2 regions of the Agrobacterium sp. K11 genome follow, and region 2 is predicted to be linked to the other one. Evidence: riboswitches for the same ligand, from Rfam matches in the RefSeq annotation. Region 2 holds a riboswitch; the other holds the start of a gene.
What was found. Region 2 has a riboswitch for cobalamin ahead of bluB (5,6-dimethylbenzimidazole synthase). Riboswitches for the same ligand answer to the same signal wherever they lie in the genome.

Region 1: linked by a shared signal. The riboswitch ahead of AC5SEO_RS02545 (ABC transporter substrate-binding protein) and the one ahead of bluB (5,6-dimethylbenzimidazole synthase) in region 2 are both predicted to bind cobalamin.

Annotation. Positions count from the first base shown of each region.
Region 1 is NZ_JCAHRB010000002.1:178,187-185,656, reverse strand. Features, by position in the region: gene AC5SEO_RS02570 (ABC transporter substrate-binding protein) at 1-876, opposite strand, end outside; gene AC5SEO_RS02565 (class I SAM-dependent methyltransferase) at 990-1,814, shown strand; gene AC5SEO_RS02560 (pseudoazurin) at 1,988-2,470, opposite strand; gene AC5SEO_RS02555 (ABC transporter ATP-binding protein) at 2,467-3,267, opposite strand; gene AC5SEO_RS02550 (FecCD family ABC transporter permease) at 3,264-4,292, opposite strand; gene AC5SEO_RS02545 (ABC transporter substrate-binding protein) at 4,289-5,320, opposite strand; cobalamin riboswitch at 5,486-5,721, opposite strand; gene AC5SEO_RS02540 (GNAT family N-acetyltransferase) at 5,761-6,639, opposite strand; gene argE (acetylornithine deacetylase) at 6,851-7,470, shown strand, end outside.
Region 2 is NZ_JCAHRB010000011.1:150,884-158,353, reverse strand. Features, by position in the region: gene dgcA (N-acetyl-D-Glu racemase DgcA) at 1-521, shown strand, start outside; gene AC5SEO_RS20595 (UDP-2,3-diacylglucosamine diphosphatase) at 767-1,603, opposite strand; gene AC5SEO_RS20590 (NADP-dependent malic enzyme) at 1,833-4,148, shown strand; gene AC5SEO_RS20585 (DUF2865 domain-containing protein) at 4,284-5,384, shown strand; gene bluB (5,6-dimethylbenzimidazole synthase) at 5,454-6,170, opposite strand; cobalamin riboswitch at 6,269-6,454, opposite strand; gene AC5SEO_RS20575 (TolB family protein) at 6,583-7,413, opposite strand.

The DNA of each region.
Region 1 (7,470 bases), on a different contig from region 2:
GTGGGCTTCCTTCATATCCGCGCCATAACCGACACCGACCCAGTTGCCGCCGGGAACATAACCGTTCCAGTTGCCACCCGTGATGATGATCTGTTCCGGATTGGAGGCGATGATCTGTTCCGGATTGACGTTGCCGAACGTGCCGGGAATGATGTCCTTGGCCATGTTGATGCCGCCGGCGAGTTCGACCATCTTGCCGAAATTCTCGTTGCCGAAGGACATGCAGCAATCGTCGGAATAACCGCCGGCGCGTTCGACGAACACGACGGGCTTCTTCGGATTGGCCTTTTCGAGCGTATCGGTGACCTTGGCGATGGAGTCGGCGCGGAACTTGATGAAGTCCTCGGCGATCTTTTCCTTGCCGGTCAGCTGGCCCATCAGACGCATGCTCGGCTCGGTGTTTTCCATCGGCTTTTCGCGGAAGTCGACGTAAACGAGCGGGATGCCGACCTTTTCGAGCTTCTCGATGTAACCGGCCTCCTGCGTCGCGGTCTTCGCGTCGATGTTCATCAGGATCACGTCTGGCTTCAGCGAAATGGCCTGCTCGATGTCGAAGGTGCCGTCTTTCATGCCGCCAAAGGTCGGCAGCTTGGCAATATCAGGGTACTTGGCAAGATAGGCCGCATAGGTTTCCGGGTCGGCTTTCGCCAGGTCGTCGCGCCAGCCGACAACGTGCTGGAAAGGGTTTTCCTTGTCGAGCGCCGCCAGGAAATAGATCTGACGGCCTTCGCCGAGGATCACATGCGAAACGGGCACATTGACTTCCACGTCGCGGCCGGTCACATCCTTGACGGTGACCTTTTCGGCCAATGCAGGCCACGCTGCGGATACGAGAAGGCCAAGGGCAAGTGCCGCGGATTTGGCTGAGATGCGCATCGGATATTGCTCTCCAGTGTTGACTGGCGCGGCTGTATTATTTTCTGACTATACTAGTCAAGTTTTATGTTTTAGAGCCATTCTTAACTGAGCGGTATGTGAGCTGAAGACCGATGATCGACACTATCCACTATGGCAAAAACGACAGCCTGAGAGACGAAATCAAAACCTATTGGTCCGGCCGCGCCGCGACTTTCGACCTTTCCCCGGGTCATGAGATTTTCTCCGAAGAAGAGCGCAAGGCCTGGCACGCGCTGGTTTTGAAGCATCTGGGCCAGGGAGAAGGCCGCAAGGCGCTGGATCTGGCCAGCGGCACCGGCGTTATCTCGCACCTGATGGACGATCTCGGTTTTCAGGTCACCGGCATGGATTGGTCGGAAACCATGCTGGAGCTTGCAAGGGCGAAGGCGAAAACCCGCGGGCGCAATATCCGCTTTTTTGTCGGCGACGCCGAAAACACGATGGAGCCGGACGAAAGCGCCGACGTCATCATCACCCGCCATCTGGTTTGGACGCTGGTTGACCCGAAGGCAAGCTTTGCCGAATGGTTCCGTGTCTTGAAACCCGGCGGACGCCTGCTGATCGTCGATGGCGATTTCGTCAACACCGGCTGGCGCGAAAGACTGGTCAAGAAGCTGGCGGCGGGTCTGGAAAGCATCGGCCTTGTGAAGCCGGACCAGCCGCACAAGCCGGCGGATCCGGAAAACACCTTCAACAGCATTCTATCGCGGGTCTATTTTTCACAGGGTGCAAGAGCTGGTGACGTTGCAGCGCTGTTGCGTGAAACCGGCTTCGAGCCCGTTGCTATCGATCAGGAACTTCAGGCCATTCATCGTGCCCAGGCGAAAAATTTCAGTCTGCTGAAAGGCATTTTGCGGGGATTGCAGCACCGTTATGCAATATGCGCCGTGAAGCCGCACACGTCCGGCAAGGGATAGGGCGACCAAAGCCACCAAGCTGCCGCCCAGCTCTCCGTCACCCCGGATGTGATCCGGGGTCCAGTGCGACCAAGTCCTTGATCGCTTAATAATAGTTTCTCACGGTGCAGACGCGCCGTGGCTGGATGCCGGATCTAGTCGTGCATGACGCATGAAAACGCGATGCAGGGACCTCATTTTTCCGCCCGCTCGAATAGCTCCTCAAAGCGCGGCTTCGCCCGGCCTGGGACCTCTACCGTCCTGTAGCTCTGCGGCAAAACCGCGTCCCCCACCTTGATCAGCATAACCATGCCCATGCCGTAATGCGGCGAGCATTTGATGCCGTAAAAGCCTGGCTTTTCGAAACCGGTCTCGAATTCGTCGTTGATCCGGCTTTTGAAACCTTCAATATCTTCGGGAACCATACCATCGATCGTCGCGGCATTATGGCTCTTGTGGCTCGGCACGAAGCGCACGCGGTCGCCGGGAGCGATCTCCAGAAAATCGGGTTCGAACACCATGGAGCCCTTTTCGCCACGGTTCAGCATCTTCACCTCGAAGGTCTCGGCTCCGGCTTGAATGGAAAACCCTGTGGCCACAACCATGGCAAGTCCCGCGGAAACGCAAAGCTGTCGGGCGCAAAAGTGGAGATTTGCAAGTCTTTTCAATTTCATCATCGTGCCGTTGCTTTCCTTGCGTGATCGGCCGCACCGTGGGCCGGCAGAAAACGAATATGTGAAAATCCGCTTTCATCCGTGGTGACGACGGATTGCACCCCGAACACATCGGCGATGGTCGAAGAGGTGAGGACCTCGCGCGGTGGGCCGACAGCGATCATTTCACCGCGATGCATGATGGCGACGCGGTCGCAGAACATGGCGGCGTGATTGAGATCATGCAGCGCCGCCACAACCGTCAGTCCCTGCCTGCGCACCAGATCGAGCAGACCGATCTGGTGGCCGATATCGAGATGGTTGGTCGGTTCGTCCAGCAGCAGAATATGCGGCTCCTGCGCCAATGCGCGGGCAATGTGCAGGCGCTGGCGTTCGCCGCCGGAAAGGTGATGCCAGTTTCGCTCGGCCTTGTCCGCCATATCGACATTTCCGAGCGCCGCATCGACGATGGCGTCGTCCTTTGGCGACCATGCGGAAAGCGGGCCGAGATAGGGCGTGCGCCCCAGTTCCACGGCCTGTCGCGCGCTGATGCGCTCGGTGGTTTCGGCCTGCTGCTCCACAAAGGCCAGCCTGCGGGCAAGTTCGCGCCGCCCGAATGTGGCAAGCCGTTCCTCACCAAGCATGACATGACCCCGACGCGGCATGCGAATGCCGGCCAGCATGGAAAGCAACGTGCTTTTGCCCGAACCGTTCGGCCCGATGATACCCAGAAACTCGCCCGTGGCGACCTCCAGCGAAACACCGCGCACGATGTCGAGATTGCCGGCATGGAAATGCAGATCGTGGGCGGATAATTTCATGACCGGCCTCTCTTCTGCCCGAGAATAAAGGCGAAGGCGGGCGCGCCGACCAGCGCAGTGATCACGCCGATCGGCAGCACCTGCCCCGGAATGACGGTGCGCGAGAGGATATCTGCGATGATCATGAAAATTGCACCGGTCAGCGCCGTCACCGGCAGCAACATGCCGTGGCGAACGCCAACGAAGATACGCGCCGCATGCGGGATGACGAGACCGACGAAGCCGATAGAACCGACCAGCGACACCATGACTGCCGTCATGACCGCCGAAACCGAGATCAGCACCGCATAGACCCGGCGCACCGGAATACCGAGCGAAGCTGCTGCCTGACCGCCGAAAGCGAAAGCATCAAGCGCGCGTGCGTACCAGAGGCACACCCCAAGACCCGCAATACTGACCGGCAAAGCCAGCCAGACATCCGGCCAGCGCACGCCCGAAAGATTGCCCAGCAGCCAGAACATGATGCCGCGCGCCTGTTCGGCATTGGCGGATTTGGTGACGATGAACGACGTCATGGCGTTGAACAGTTGCGAACCGGCGACCCCCGCCAGGATGATGGCGCTGTTGCCGTGCCCTGCCCGCACCGCCAGAAGGCTGACAAGCGAAAAAGCCACAAAAGCCCCGATCAGGGCGCCAGCCGGCATCGTCAGGAACCCCGCCCCGAAGCCCAGAAGCGCCACGGCCACGGCCCCGGTTGAGGCGCCTGCGGAAATACCGAGGATATAGGGATCGGCGAGCGGGTTGCGCAGAAGTGATTGAAGCACCGCACCGGCCAGCGCCAGCGAGGCGCCACAGCACGCGGCAACGACGGCGCGGCTGAGGCGGTAACTCCAGACGATGCCCTCATCCAGCGGCTCCAGCGGATAACCCGCATGGAAGACACGATTGGCAATGGTCTTTGCCACCACGTCGAATGGAATGGCAGTCTCGCCGATGGCCGCACCGGCCATCAGCGCGACGAGCAGCAGGGCGAGTGCGGCAAAAGCCAGACCCGCCCTGCCGAGATTGACGGAAAGACCGTTCACTTGGCGAGACCGGCTGTGGAAATCGCCTCGGCCAGCGTTTCAATGCCTTCGATCGTGCGGATGGTCGGGTTCATCGCCTGCGCGTCCATTTCGAAGACATGGGCCGCCTTGACGGCGGGCATGATGCTGGCAACCGGATCGGTAGCGAGGAACTTGAGCTTGACGGCGACGTCATCGGCGGGGAAACGCCGGCGGTCCATCTTGCCGGCAACGATCACGGACGGATTGGCTTTGGCGATGGTTTCCCAGCCAACAGTCGGCCATTCCTCATCGCTTTCGATAACGTTCTTCAGCCCGAGCGCGGACATGATGTAACCCGGCGCACCATTGCGGCCCGCCACGTAAGGATCGATATCCAGCTCGGCGCTGGAGAACCAGAAGACTGCTGAAATCTTGCCATTCGCCGAAGCGATCTTGGCGCGGGCGGCTTCCTCACGCTTTTTCAGGTCGGCAACGACTTCCTCGCCGCGATCCTGCACGTTGAAAATTTTCGCAAGGTCGCGGACCTCTTGGTAGATCAGGTCCATGGTGAAAACGGACTTGCGCACGCCATCGCCGCCGCCGGAATTGTCCTTGCCCATGCAATCGGCAGGGGAGGTATAAACGGGAATACCGAGTTCGGCGAATTGCTCCGGTGTTCCGACAACGCCTTCGGGACCGATCTGCCACTGGAACTGCGTCGTCACGAGGTTTGGCCTCTTGCCAACCACCGCCTCGAAGCTCGGATCATTGTCGGCAAGCCGCTCCACCTTGTCATTGGCGTCTTCGTAACCCTTCAGAACCGGGCCGATCCACAGCGCCGTGCCCACCACCTTGTCGGCCACGCCGAGCAGATAGAGAACCTCGGTCGTGCTCTGGCCGACCGATACTGTGCGGGCGGGCGCCTGCTTGAAGGTGATTTCGTGGCCGCAGCTATTGATCGTCAGCGGATAGGTGGTTTCGGCAGCCTGAGCGGCACCGGCGGGCAAGGCCGCTAGTGCGACAGCCAGAAGACCGGCGGAAACCGGCAGGCGTTTGAAATGAAACATATGTTCTCCAGTCTAAATAAAGTGGCGTGATCCGCAGGCCGCGCGTCAAAACGCGTAGTGACAGAGCGACAACAAGTGTGGAGATGGAGAACGGGACTCTAAATACGTTTCCGCGGACGGAAAGGTCATAATCAGCTCCTCTTCCGGGCATCCCCGCCCGTAACGATGGTCAATATTATGACGGCAGGTCTCCTGGCTCGCGAATATGCGCCGTTCATCTGCCTTCCCGCACCTTGAAGGGTGCAGTGGCATGACGCTTTTCAGGCGTCACGAGGATGAACGGCAATCCGCTTACAGTTGCGGGGGCAGCCACGGCATTGGGCGATAGAAATCACCCGCACCATGTTCCCTATTAATCCCTTTGCCGTTCGGCTTCAGGAACCGTCGCTTTCTGACATAAGGGGCAAGCGCCGGGGCGTCAATTGCGATAGTGCCGCAGCTCAGCACAAAGACGGACCCGCCAACGCGAAAATTTTTGTAGCGCCGGAAGGCGCCGGTTGCGGTGCGTCTTTGGACATGGCGGTAAGGGTTTCAATCACCACCAGCCCGGATTGCGCAATAAAATCAATAAAGAGACTATTGTCGCCGATGGTGTCGAGGCGCACCAGCTCATCGTCCAGATCGGTAAAATGCCGCCTCACAAGCGCAATCGCATCCATGTCCGCACCCGCAACGACCGGACCGATAATGTGGCCCCGCCCCGCCGCACGGCGCAGCGCAAAAGCGGTAAGACGGTCTGCCTCAAACACACCGTAACCCGCATTCTGCGTCAAAAGTCGCTGCAAAACGTTCCGGCGCGAAACGCCAAAAGCCGCCCGGTCTAGTTCCACCACATCAGTCAGATGACCTGCGGATAACGGCTCTATTCGTTGTTTTCTGCCGGGCGGCGGTATCTCGAAAAGGCAATTCGCCCTTCCCCGGAACAGATATACTTTTTCCGTATCACCGGCAAAACCCAACCTTGAAAACAACCGCCGCGACGCTCCCGTCGCGTTCAACCGCAGGGAGACAGTGGGGAATTTCGCGACAAGTTTCTGCACAAGCCATGGTGCTACGCCCTGCCCCTGCAAACGGGGGGAAACAATGACCATGCCAAGCGTCGCAAACCCCTGATCATAGGGAAAGAGCATCGCGGTTGCGACAACACGGTCGATCTCATCGAGCGCAGCGAGACCCACGCCGCATTGCCGCAGAAAACACCATTCATTCGCGTGATATCGCCATCCGACGGCCATGGAGAGTGCATGCAGATGATCGGCAGCCACGTCCGCGATATCCACGGTCCGCAACTCGAAACTATCGACTTTGAGCAGGTCCATAACCAACGGCCCTCTTCCCCTACGGCTCACAACCTTCATCCGATCCCGGCCTAGCCCACGACATCCGACGGTAGCCGGTTACGCCAGCACGAATTTTCTGAAAGCACTGGAAGGTCACAACAATCTACCGAAATCATTCGCATTTCAGCAGATAAACGTCGCAGTCCATTCTAAGCTTTCGGGATGACAATCCGGTCAGCGGAGACGACCATTGAACGCAATCGAAATCCTTGAGCGTCTCGTCGGTTTCCCGTCGGTCGTTGGAACCGCCAATGGCGATATTGCCGGCTGGATCGCCGATTATCTTGAAAGCCACGGCGCGAAAGTATCGCTGCTTGCGGGACCGGAGGGCGACCGCGCCAATCTCTTCGCCACCTTCGGCCCGGCCGATCGCGCCGGCTATGTTTTGTCCGGCCATATGGATGTCGTACCCGCCAGCGAGCCGGAATGGTCTTCCGATCCCTTTACACTGCGGGCGGAAAATGATCGTCTCTACGGGCGCGGAACCACCGACATGAAGGGTTTCCTGGCCACGGTTCTCGCCGCGGCGCCTGCATTTTCGCGCACGGCGCTGAAACGTCCCGTGCATATCGCCTTTTCCTATGACGAGGAGGCGGGTTGCCGTGGCGTTCCGCACCTTCTCGCCAGATTGCCTGAACTGTGCGCCGCACCGGCCGGCGCAATTATCGGCGAACCGAGCAATTTGCGGGCGGTTCGTGCGCACAAGGGTAAAGCAGCAGCTCGCATTACCATCCGTGGTCGTTCCGGCCATTCGTCCCGGCCTGATCAGGGGGTGAATGCCATTCACCTGATGACCGGCATCATGGCAAA
Region 2 (7,470 bases):
ATGACGAGGCGCGCCTGCGGGCCGTGCGCACCGCAGCACCTGACGCGCGCATCATCATCGACGCCAATGAGGGCTGGAACGACGATAATATCGAATATTATCTGAAACTCGCAGCGGAACTGAACATCGCGCTCATCGAACAGCCGCTTCCCGCCGGCAAGGACGCCATCCTGGCCCGCATCGACCACCCGGTCCCCATCTGCGCCGATGAAAGCGTGCATTCCACCAAGGACCTCGCAGACCTGCGCGACCGTTACGATGCGATCAACATCAAGCTGGACAAGACTGGCGGTCTCACGGAAGCACTTGTCATGAAGGCAGAGGCGGAGCGGCTAGGCTTCATCATCATGGTCGGCTGCATGCTCGGCACCTCGCTCGGCATGGCTCCCGCCGTTCTGGCCGCTCAGGGAGCCGCCTTCTCCGATCTCGACGGCCCGCTGATTCTCAGGCAGGACCGGCAGCCGGGCCTCGTTTACGAGGGTTCGCTGGTTTATCCGCCGCAGCCGGAGTTGTGGGGATAAGAGCCCTCGTTCGGGTTTCGTGTGAAAGCACTACGCCGCACATCGCAATAGTCTTTGCAGTATCACGTAAACTGTATGACCAGCCTTGCCTCACACTCGGCGTCATCCTCGGGCTTGTCCCGAGGATCTATCCACGTCGCGCGAAATCAATCGGTTGCAAATCCTTGGGACAAGCCCAAGGATGACGACAGAGAGCTGAACCATCCCGCGCTTAGGGATCGCCCTGCCTGTTGAAACAACCCCAATCAGGCCGCGTGCTTGCCAATCAGACCTGGAATATCCACCGGCTCCATCTCGTCCGATGTCTGCGAAGGGACATCGCTCGTCTGCATCCAGGTGATCAGCTCGAAAGTGCCATCGGCATTTTCGGCAATCGCAGTGCAGCTTTCCACCCAGTCGCCGGTGTTGATGTAGCGGATGCCGTCCATGTCTTCCATCACGGCGTGGTGGATATGGCCACAGATCACACCATCCACATTGTTGCGGCGCGCCTCGTCGGCCACTACGCGCTGGAACTCGCCGATGAAGTTGACGGCGTGTTTGACCTGCAATTTCGCCCAGGCCGAGAACGACCAGTAAGGCAGGCCGATGCGGCGGCGCACCGCAGCAAGGACGATGTTAATCGCAATCGCCGCGTCGTAGGCCCAGTCACCGAGATAGGCGAGAAGGCGGGCATTGCGCACCACCACGTCGAACTCGTCGCCATGGATGATGAGATATTTCTTGCCGTCTGCCGCCTCGTGGATCATGCGCTCGGCCACTTCGATACCGCCGAAATGCATGCCCGGAAACTCGCGCAGGAATTCATCGTGGTTGCCGGGAATATAAACGATACGTGTTCCCTTGCGGGCCTTGCGCAACAACTTCTGCACCACGTCGTTGCAGCCCTGCGGCCAGTACCAGCTGCGGCGCAGGCGCCAGCCGTCGATGATGTCACCGACCAGAATGATCGTATCGGCCTCGTGATGTTTCAGGAAGTCGAGCAAAAAATCCGTCTTGGCCGCCTTGGAACCGAGATGGACATCCGAAATGAAAAGCGTTCTGAACTGTCTGGTTTCAATTTGACCGGCCACGGATTTAATCCCCTTGTTCGGTTGCGTCCCTGCGGCTTTCTTCCCTCTCAGAACCAGACTCGTGTTGCAGCAACATGACAATGGCCGGTTTTTGTATGGAATATGACTGATGGCATCACGAAAACGCGAATAAGCCATGCCCGCATTTGCATAAGGGGGCGGCAAATAACGGCTGTACCACGGGAAAGTTTGTTGTATTCAGAGGGCCGGAATTGAACCAGACATGACGGTGGAAGACATGACCTCTCACGATAAGAACAACACGCCCGCCAACACGGCAAAGGCCGACATCGAGGAACAGGCGCTCTTTTTCCACCGCTACCCGCGCCCCGGCAAGCTGGAAATCCAGGCCACCAAGCCCCTTGGCAACCAGCGCGATCTGGCGCTTGCCTACTCGCCGGGTGTCGCCGCCCCCTGCCTCGCCATCCATGAAAATCCGGAAATGGCAGCGGAATATACCGCCCGCGCCAATCTCGTTGCAGTGATTTCCAACGGTACGGCAGTGCTTGGCCTTGGAAATATCGGCCCGCTTGCGTCCAAGCCTGTTATGGAGGGCAAGGCCGTCCTCTTCAAGAAATTCGCCGGCATCGACGTTTTCGATATCGAGATCGATGCGCCCGGCATCAACGACATGGTCTCCACCATCGCAGCGCTGGAACCCACCTTCGGCGGCATCAACCTTGAAGACATCAAGGCGCCCGAATGTTTCGAGGTGGAGCGCCAGCTGCGCGAGAAGATGAACATCCCGGTCTTCCACGACGATCAGCACGGAACGGCGATCATCGTCGCCGCCGCCGTCACCAACGCGCTGGAACTGGCCGGAAAATCGCTTTCGAGCGTCAAGATCGTTGCGTCAGGCGCCGGTGCGGCAGCCCTTGCCTGCCTCAATCTGCTTGTCGCCATGGGCGCAAAGAAAGAAAACATCTGGGTCCACGATATCGAGGGTCTCGTTTATGACGGCCGCAACTCGCTGATGGACGAGTGGAAGGAAGTTTACGCGCAAAAGACCGACAAGCGGGTTCTGGCCGACTCGATCGACGGCGCCGATGTCTTCCTCGGTCTTTCGGCGGCAGGCGTGCTGAAGCCGGAACTTCTGGAGCGCATGGCGGAAAATCCGCTGATCCTGGCACTTGCCAACCCCAATCCGGAAATCATGCCGGAAGTGGCCCGTGCTGCCCGCCCGGATGCGATGATCTGCACCGGCCGTTCGGACTTCCCGAACCAGGTCAACAACGTGCTGTGCTTCCCCTATATCTTCCGCGGCGCGCTGGATTGCGGCGCAACCACGATCAACGAGGAAATGAAGATGGCCGCCGTGCAGGCCATCGCCGAGCTTGCCCGCGAGGAAGTCTCGGAAGTCGCCGCCAAGGCCTATAGCGGCGAAACGCCGATCTTCGGCCCGAACTACCTCATTCCCTCGCCTTTCGATCCGCGTCTCATCCTGCGCATCGCACCGGCCGTTGCCCGTGCTGCCGCCGCAAGCGGCGTCGCCGCCCGGCCAATCAGCGATTTCGAAGCCTATCTCGACCAGCTCAACCGCTTCGTCTGGCGTTCCGGCTTCATCATGAAACCGGTCTTCAACGCCGCCAAGGTTGCCGAAAAGAAGCGCATCATCTTTGCTGAAGGCGAAGACGAGCGCGTGCTGCGCGCCGCACAGGTGCTTCTGGAAGAAGGCACCGGCATCCCGATCCTCATCGGTCGCCCGCAGATCATCGAAACGCGCCTGAAGCGCTTCGGCCTGCGTATCCGCCCGAATACCGATTTTGCGGTGGTCAATCCCGAAGACGATCCGCGTTACCGCGACTACGTCGATGATTATTTCGCCCTGGTCGGCCGCGCCGGCATCAACCCGGAGGCGGCCCGCACCATCGTGCGCACCAACTCCACGGTCATCGGCGCGCTGTCGGTGAAGCGTGGTGAGGCGGATGCGCTGATCTGCGGTCTGGAAGGCCGCTACGACCGGCACCTGCGCGACGTGAACCAGATCATCGGCAAGCAGGAAAGCGTTCGCTCTTTCGCAGGCCTCAGCCTGCTCATCACCCAGCAGGGCGCGCTGTTCCTCACCGACACCTTCGTCAACAACGATCCGACCTCCGAAGAAGTGGCCGAAATGGCCATTCTCGCGGCAAAGGAAATCCGCCGCTTCGGCATCACGCCGAAGATCGCGCTCGCCAGCCACTCCAATTTCGGGTCGCGCGATTCGGAAAGCGCCCGCAAGATGCGCCGCGCCCTGAAGATCGTGCAGGCAGCGGCACCCGAACTGGAAGTGGACGGCGAAATGCAGGGCGGCTCGGCACTTTCGGAAGCGCTGCGCAAGCGCGCCATGCCCAACAGCGTGCTGACCGGCGAAGCGAACCTGCTGGTCTTCCCGAACCTCGATGCCGCAAACATCACGCTCGGCGTCACCCGCACGCTGACGGAGGGCCTGCATGTCGGCCCCATCCTGCTTGGCACGGCTCTTCCCGCCCATATCCTGTCGCCCAGCGTCACCTCGCGCGGCGTTGTCAACATGGCGGCCTTTGCCGTCGTGCAGGCATCGCACCCTTCGGTGTGATGAAGGCGTATTAACGCAGTTTTGAACATGCTGTTGCCGCATTGCGGCAACAGCTTATGTTATCTTCCTGAAACACGGATTTCCCGAAGCATAACACCCTCGCCACCGGCCGGGGACATCGAACGGATCGCACCATTGACCCGGCGCCGCAGCATTATCGGCCTCCTGCTTCCCCTTGTTTTCATCGCCCCGGCCGCTGCTTTCGCGGATCAGGTCTGCGATACGCTTTATGCGCAGCTGCGCGAACCGCCGCGTGTCATCGGCAACACCGCCGAGGTACGGCGTTACGCCAATGCGCTCACCCGCCAGAACATCGAGATCCGCAGGATCAGGAACGATCTGCGCCGTTACGGCTGTTCATCCGCAAGCGTCACCGTTTATGGCAGCCCGAATGCCGAACTCTGCGCAGAGATCAGCGACGCGATGGCGGATGCGCAGAGCGAACGCGATGCCATCATCCGTGACCGCGACTATGCCATGGCGGCCCAGGGCAGCGATGATAGCGACATCAGACGCCAGCGCATTCTCGCCGCACTCGACGCCAATGGCTGCAGCGCCATTCCGGAAACGGAAGCGCGCCAGCCGACGGCACCCGATGTGACACGTTACCCCGACGCCTTCGGCGAACAGAGCAATCCGCCGGGACAGGCAGGGCTTTCGCCCTACCCCAATGCCGCTGCTGAAGGCGGGCTCAGGACGCTGTGCGTGCGCACCTGCGACGGCTCGTTCTTCCCCATCGCTTCCAATGCCTCGCCGCTCGATTTCCGTGCGCAGGCCGAACAATGCCAGAAAATGTGTCCGGGTACGCAGACGGAGCTTTATTTCCACTCCATGACGGAGCAGGAAACGGCTGACATGGTCTCGGCTGAAACAGGAAAGCCCTATAAGGACCTGCCGACCGCCTTTGCCTATCGAAATGCCTCAACCAAAGCCCCAGGCTGCGCCTGCAACATGGCCGCCTATCACGAGGAGATGAAGCAGCAGGAGGCTGCGCGGCCGGAAGCTGAGAAACCCTATTCAAGCATCACGACCATTCCATCACCGCAAGGTGACACCTCCAAAAAACCCACCGAACTGCAGCAGGCCGCAAAGCCGCCGGAACAACCGGTTCCGGAACGCGACTATGACCCGAACAACAGCAGGGTCCGCGTCATCGGCCCTAAATTCCTGCCCGACCAGACAGGCCGGATCGACCTGAAGAACCCGGCGCTGAAGGGCATTCAGCCGCAGCAATAGCTCCCATCAGGCACACGGTATGGAGTTGGCAACGCTCTGTCTCACTCACAAGACGGTCGCGTCTTCTCTTTACCGTCCACCCCAGCGATTGCGAAACACCAGCTCCTCCAGCGGCACGCGCTGGCGCCACCCCTTCACCGCCAGTTCCGGCTCGGTATAAAGTGTATCGACGCGGCCGAGGCATAGCCAGGCGACGATCTCGATGTGGTCGGGAATCTCGAGAATGGTGCGAATGTCGCTATCGTGGAAAATGCTGACCCAGCCGACGCCGATGCCTTCGGCGCGCGCTGCAAGCCAGAGGTTCTGGATGGCGCAGACGGTGGAATAGACATCGGTGCGCGGATTGTGGGTACGGCCCAGCACCACCTTGCCGCCACGCGTCGGATCGCAGGTGACGCAGATGCTGAGCGGCGCCTTGCGGATGCCCTCAAGCTTGAGGCTGCGGTAAAGCGCCTGCTGCTCCCCCTCGAACATCGCCGCCGCCTCGCCATTGGCGCGGCTGAAGGCAACCCAGGCTGCCTGCCTGACCGCACCGTCAGTGACGAGCGTGAAATTCCACGGCTGCATGAAACCGACCGAGGGCGCGGAATGCGCCGCCTTCAGCAGGCGCTCGACCACATCTTCCGGCAATGGATCCGGAAGGAACTGGTCGCGCACATCACGGCGGGTTTCGATGGCACGGTAGATCGCCTCTCGCTCCCCCTCGGAAAACGGGTAGGCGGGCGAAAGCGCGTGATCGAATGCATTTGCGTCGAGCGAACTGGTCGCGAGTGGATCGGTCGGCATCGTCTATCCCCAACAATGCTGGCGCGCCGCCACGAAAACCGGCTCCGGTTTTCGCCTGCACGACGCGCTGCTGCAACAACCTGCCGCCGTCCACGCGGTCTGGTCTATCCTGTCAGGCCGGTCTTCTGACTCGGCTTCATCCGCCCACTTTCGCCTTCCCGAATGGATTCAGTGGCATCAAGAAAAAGGGCATCCGCCTCACAGCGCTGGGCACGTTCCGGTCTTGCACCGGATTCCCGATTCTCCCGCCCTAAAGGGCAGGCACCTGACGAAGAAGCTTATGAGCAACAAAGATTGCAAATACAAGTATCTTGCGCAGCGATGCGGCAATGTGACCGTGGCCACCTCACCGGCGTATTGCGGCCTTCAGCCGCCGCGCAGACGCGCGCCAGCTGAAGCACTCCCTACCGCATCACCCAACAGGAAAATACCGCACATAAGCGAACTCATCCCCGTCCGGTGACCAGTTGGGGGAATTCATCGTTCCCTGCCCGCCGAAAAGGTCAAACAGCGTTTCGGCATTGCCGCCATCCATATCCATCAGCCGCACGCGCACGTTGAGGTCGCGCGGATGGTCGAAGACATCGGCGTCGTAGGAGACGAAGACGACCTTGTCACCGCTGGGGGACGGATGCGGGAACCAGTCGCCATAGGCGCTGTCGGTGATACGCTCGACGGCCGAGCCATCCACCCGCACGCGCCAGATCTGCATCTGGCCGGTGCGGCTGGAGTTGAAATAGATCCATTCTCCATCCGGCGAATAATCCGGCCCGTCATTGCGGCCCTCACCATGGGTAAGGCGTGTCTCAACACCGCTGTCTATGTCCATGGAATAAATATCGAAAACCTGATCGCGAATGCCGCAATAGGCGAAACCTTTCCCGTCCGGCGACCAGCCGTGCCAGTAGGACGGAAGGTTCTTAGTCATCAGACGCGGCGTTCCGCCCGTCGAAGGCAGCAGATAGATGGCACTCTTGCCGAACTCCACCTTGTCGGAAATGGCATAAAGCGAACCGTCAGGCGAAATGCCGTGGTCATTGTTGCAGATTGTCGCAAAGCCGGTATCGACCTTTTCCGGCGAAGGGTCGCCGGCAAGTGACAGGCGATAAAGCAGACCGTCGCAGTTCAGAAGCAGGTATTTCCCGTCCGGCGACCAGTTCGGAGCCTCGAACAGCTCCGGCGTCTGCCAGACCACCCGCATCTGCCGAGTGCGGATGTTGAAGATTTCGATGGAACTGCGCATGCTGCCTCCCGGGCCTGTCGATCGTCTGGCGTGGAGCGTTGAATGGCACAAACATTC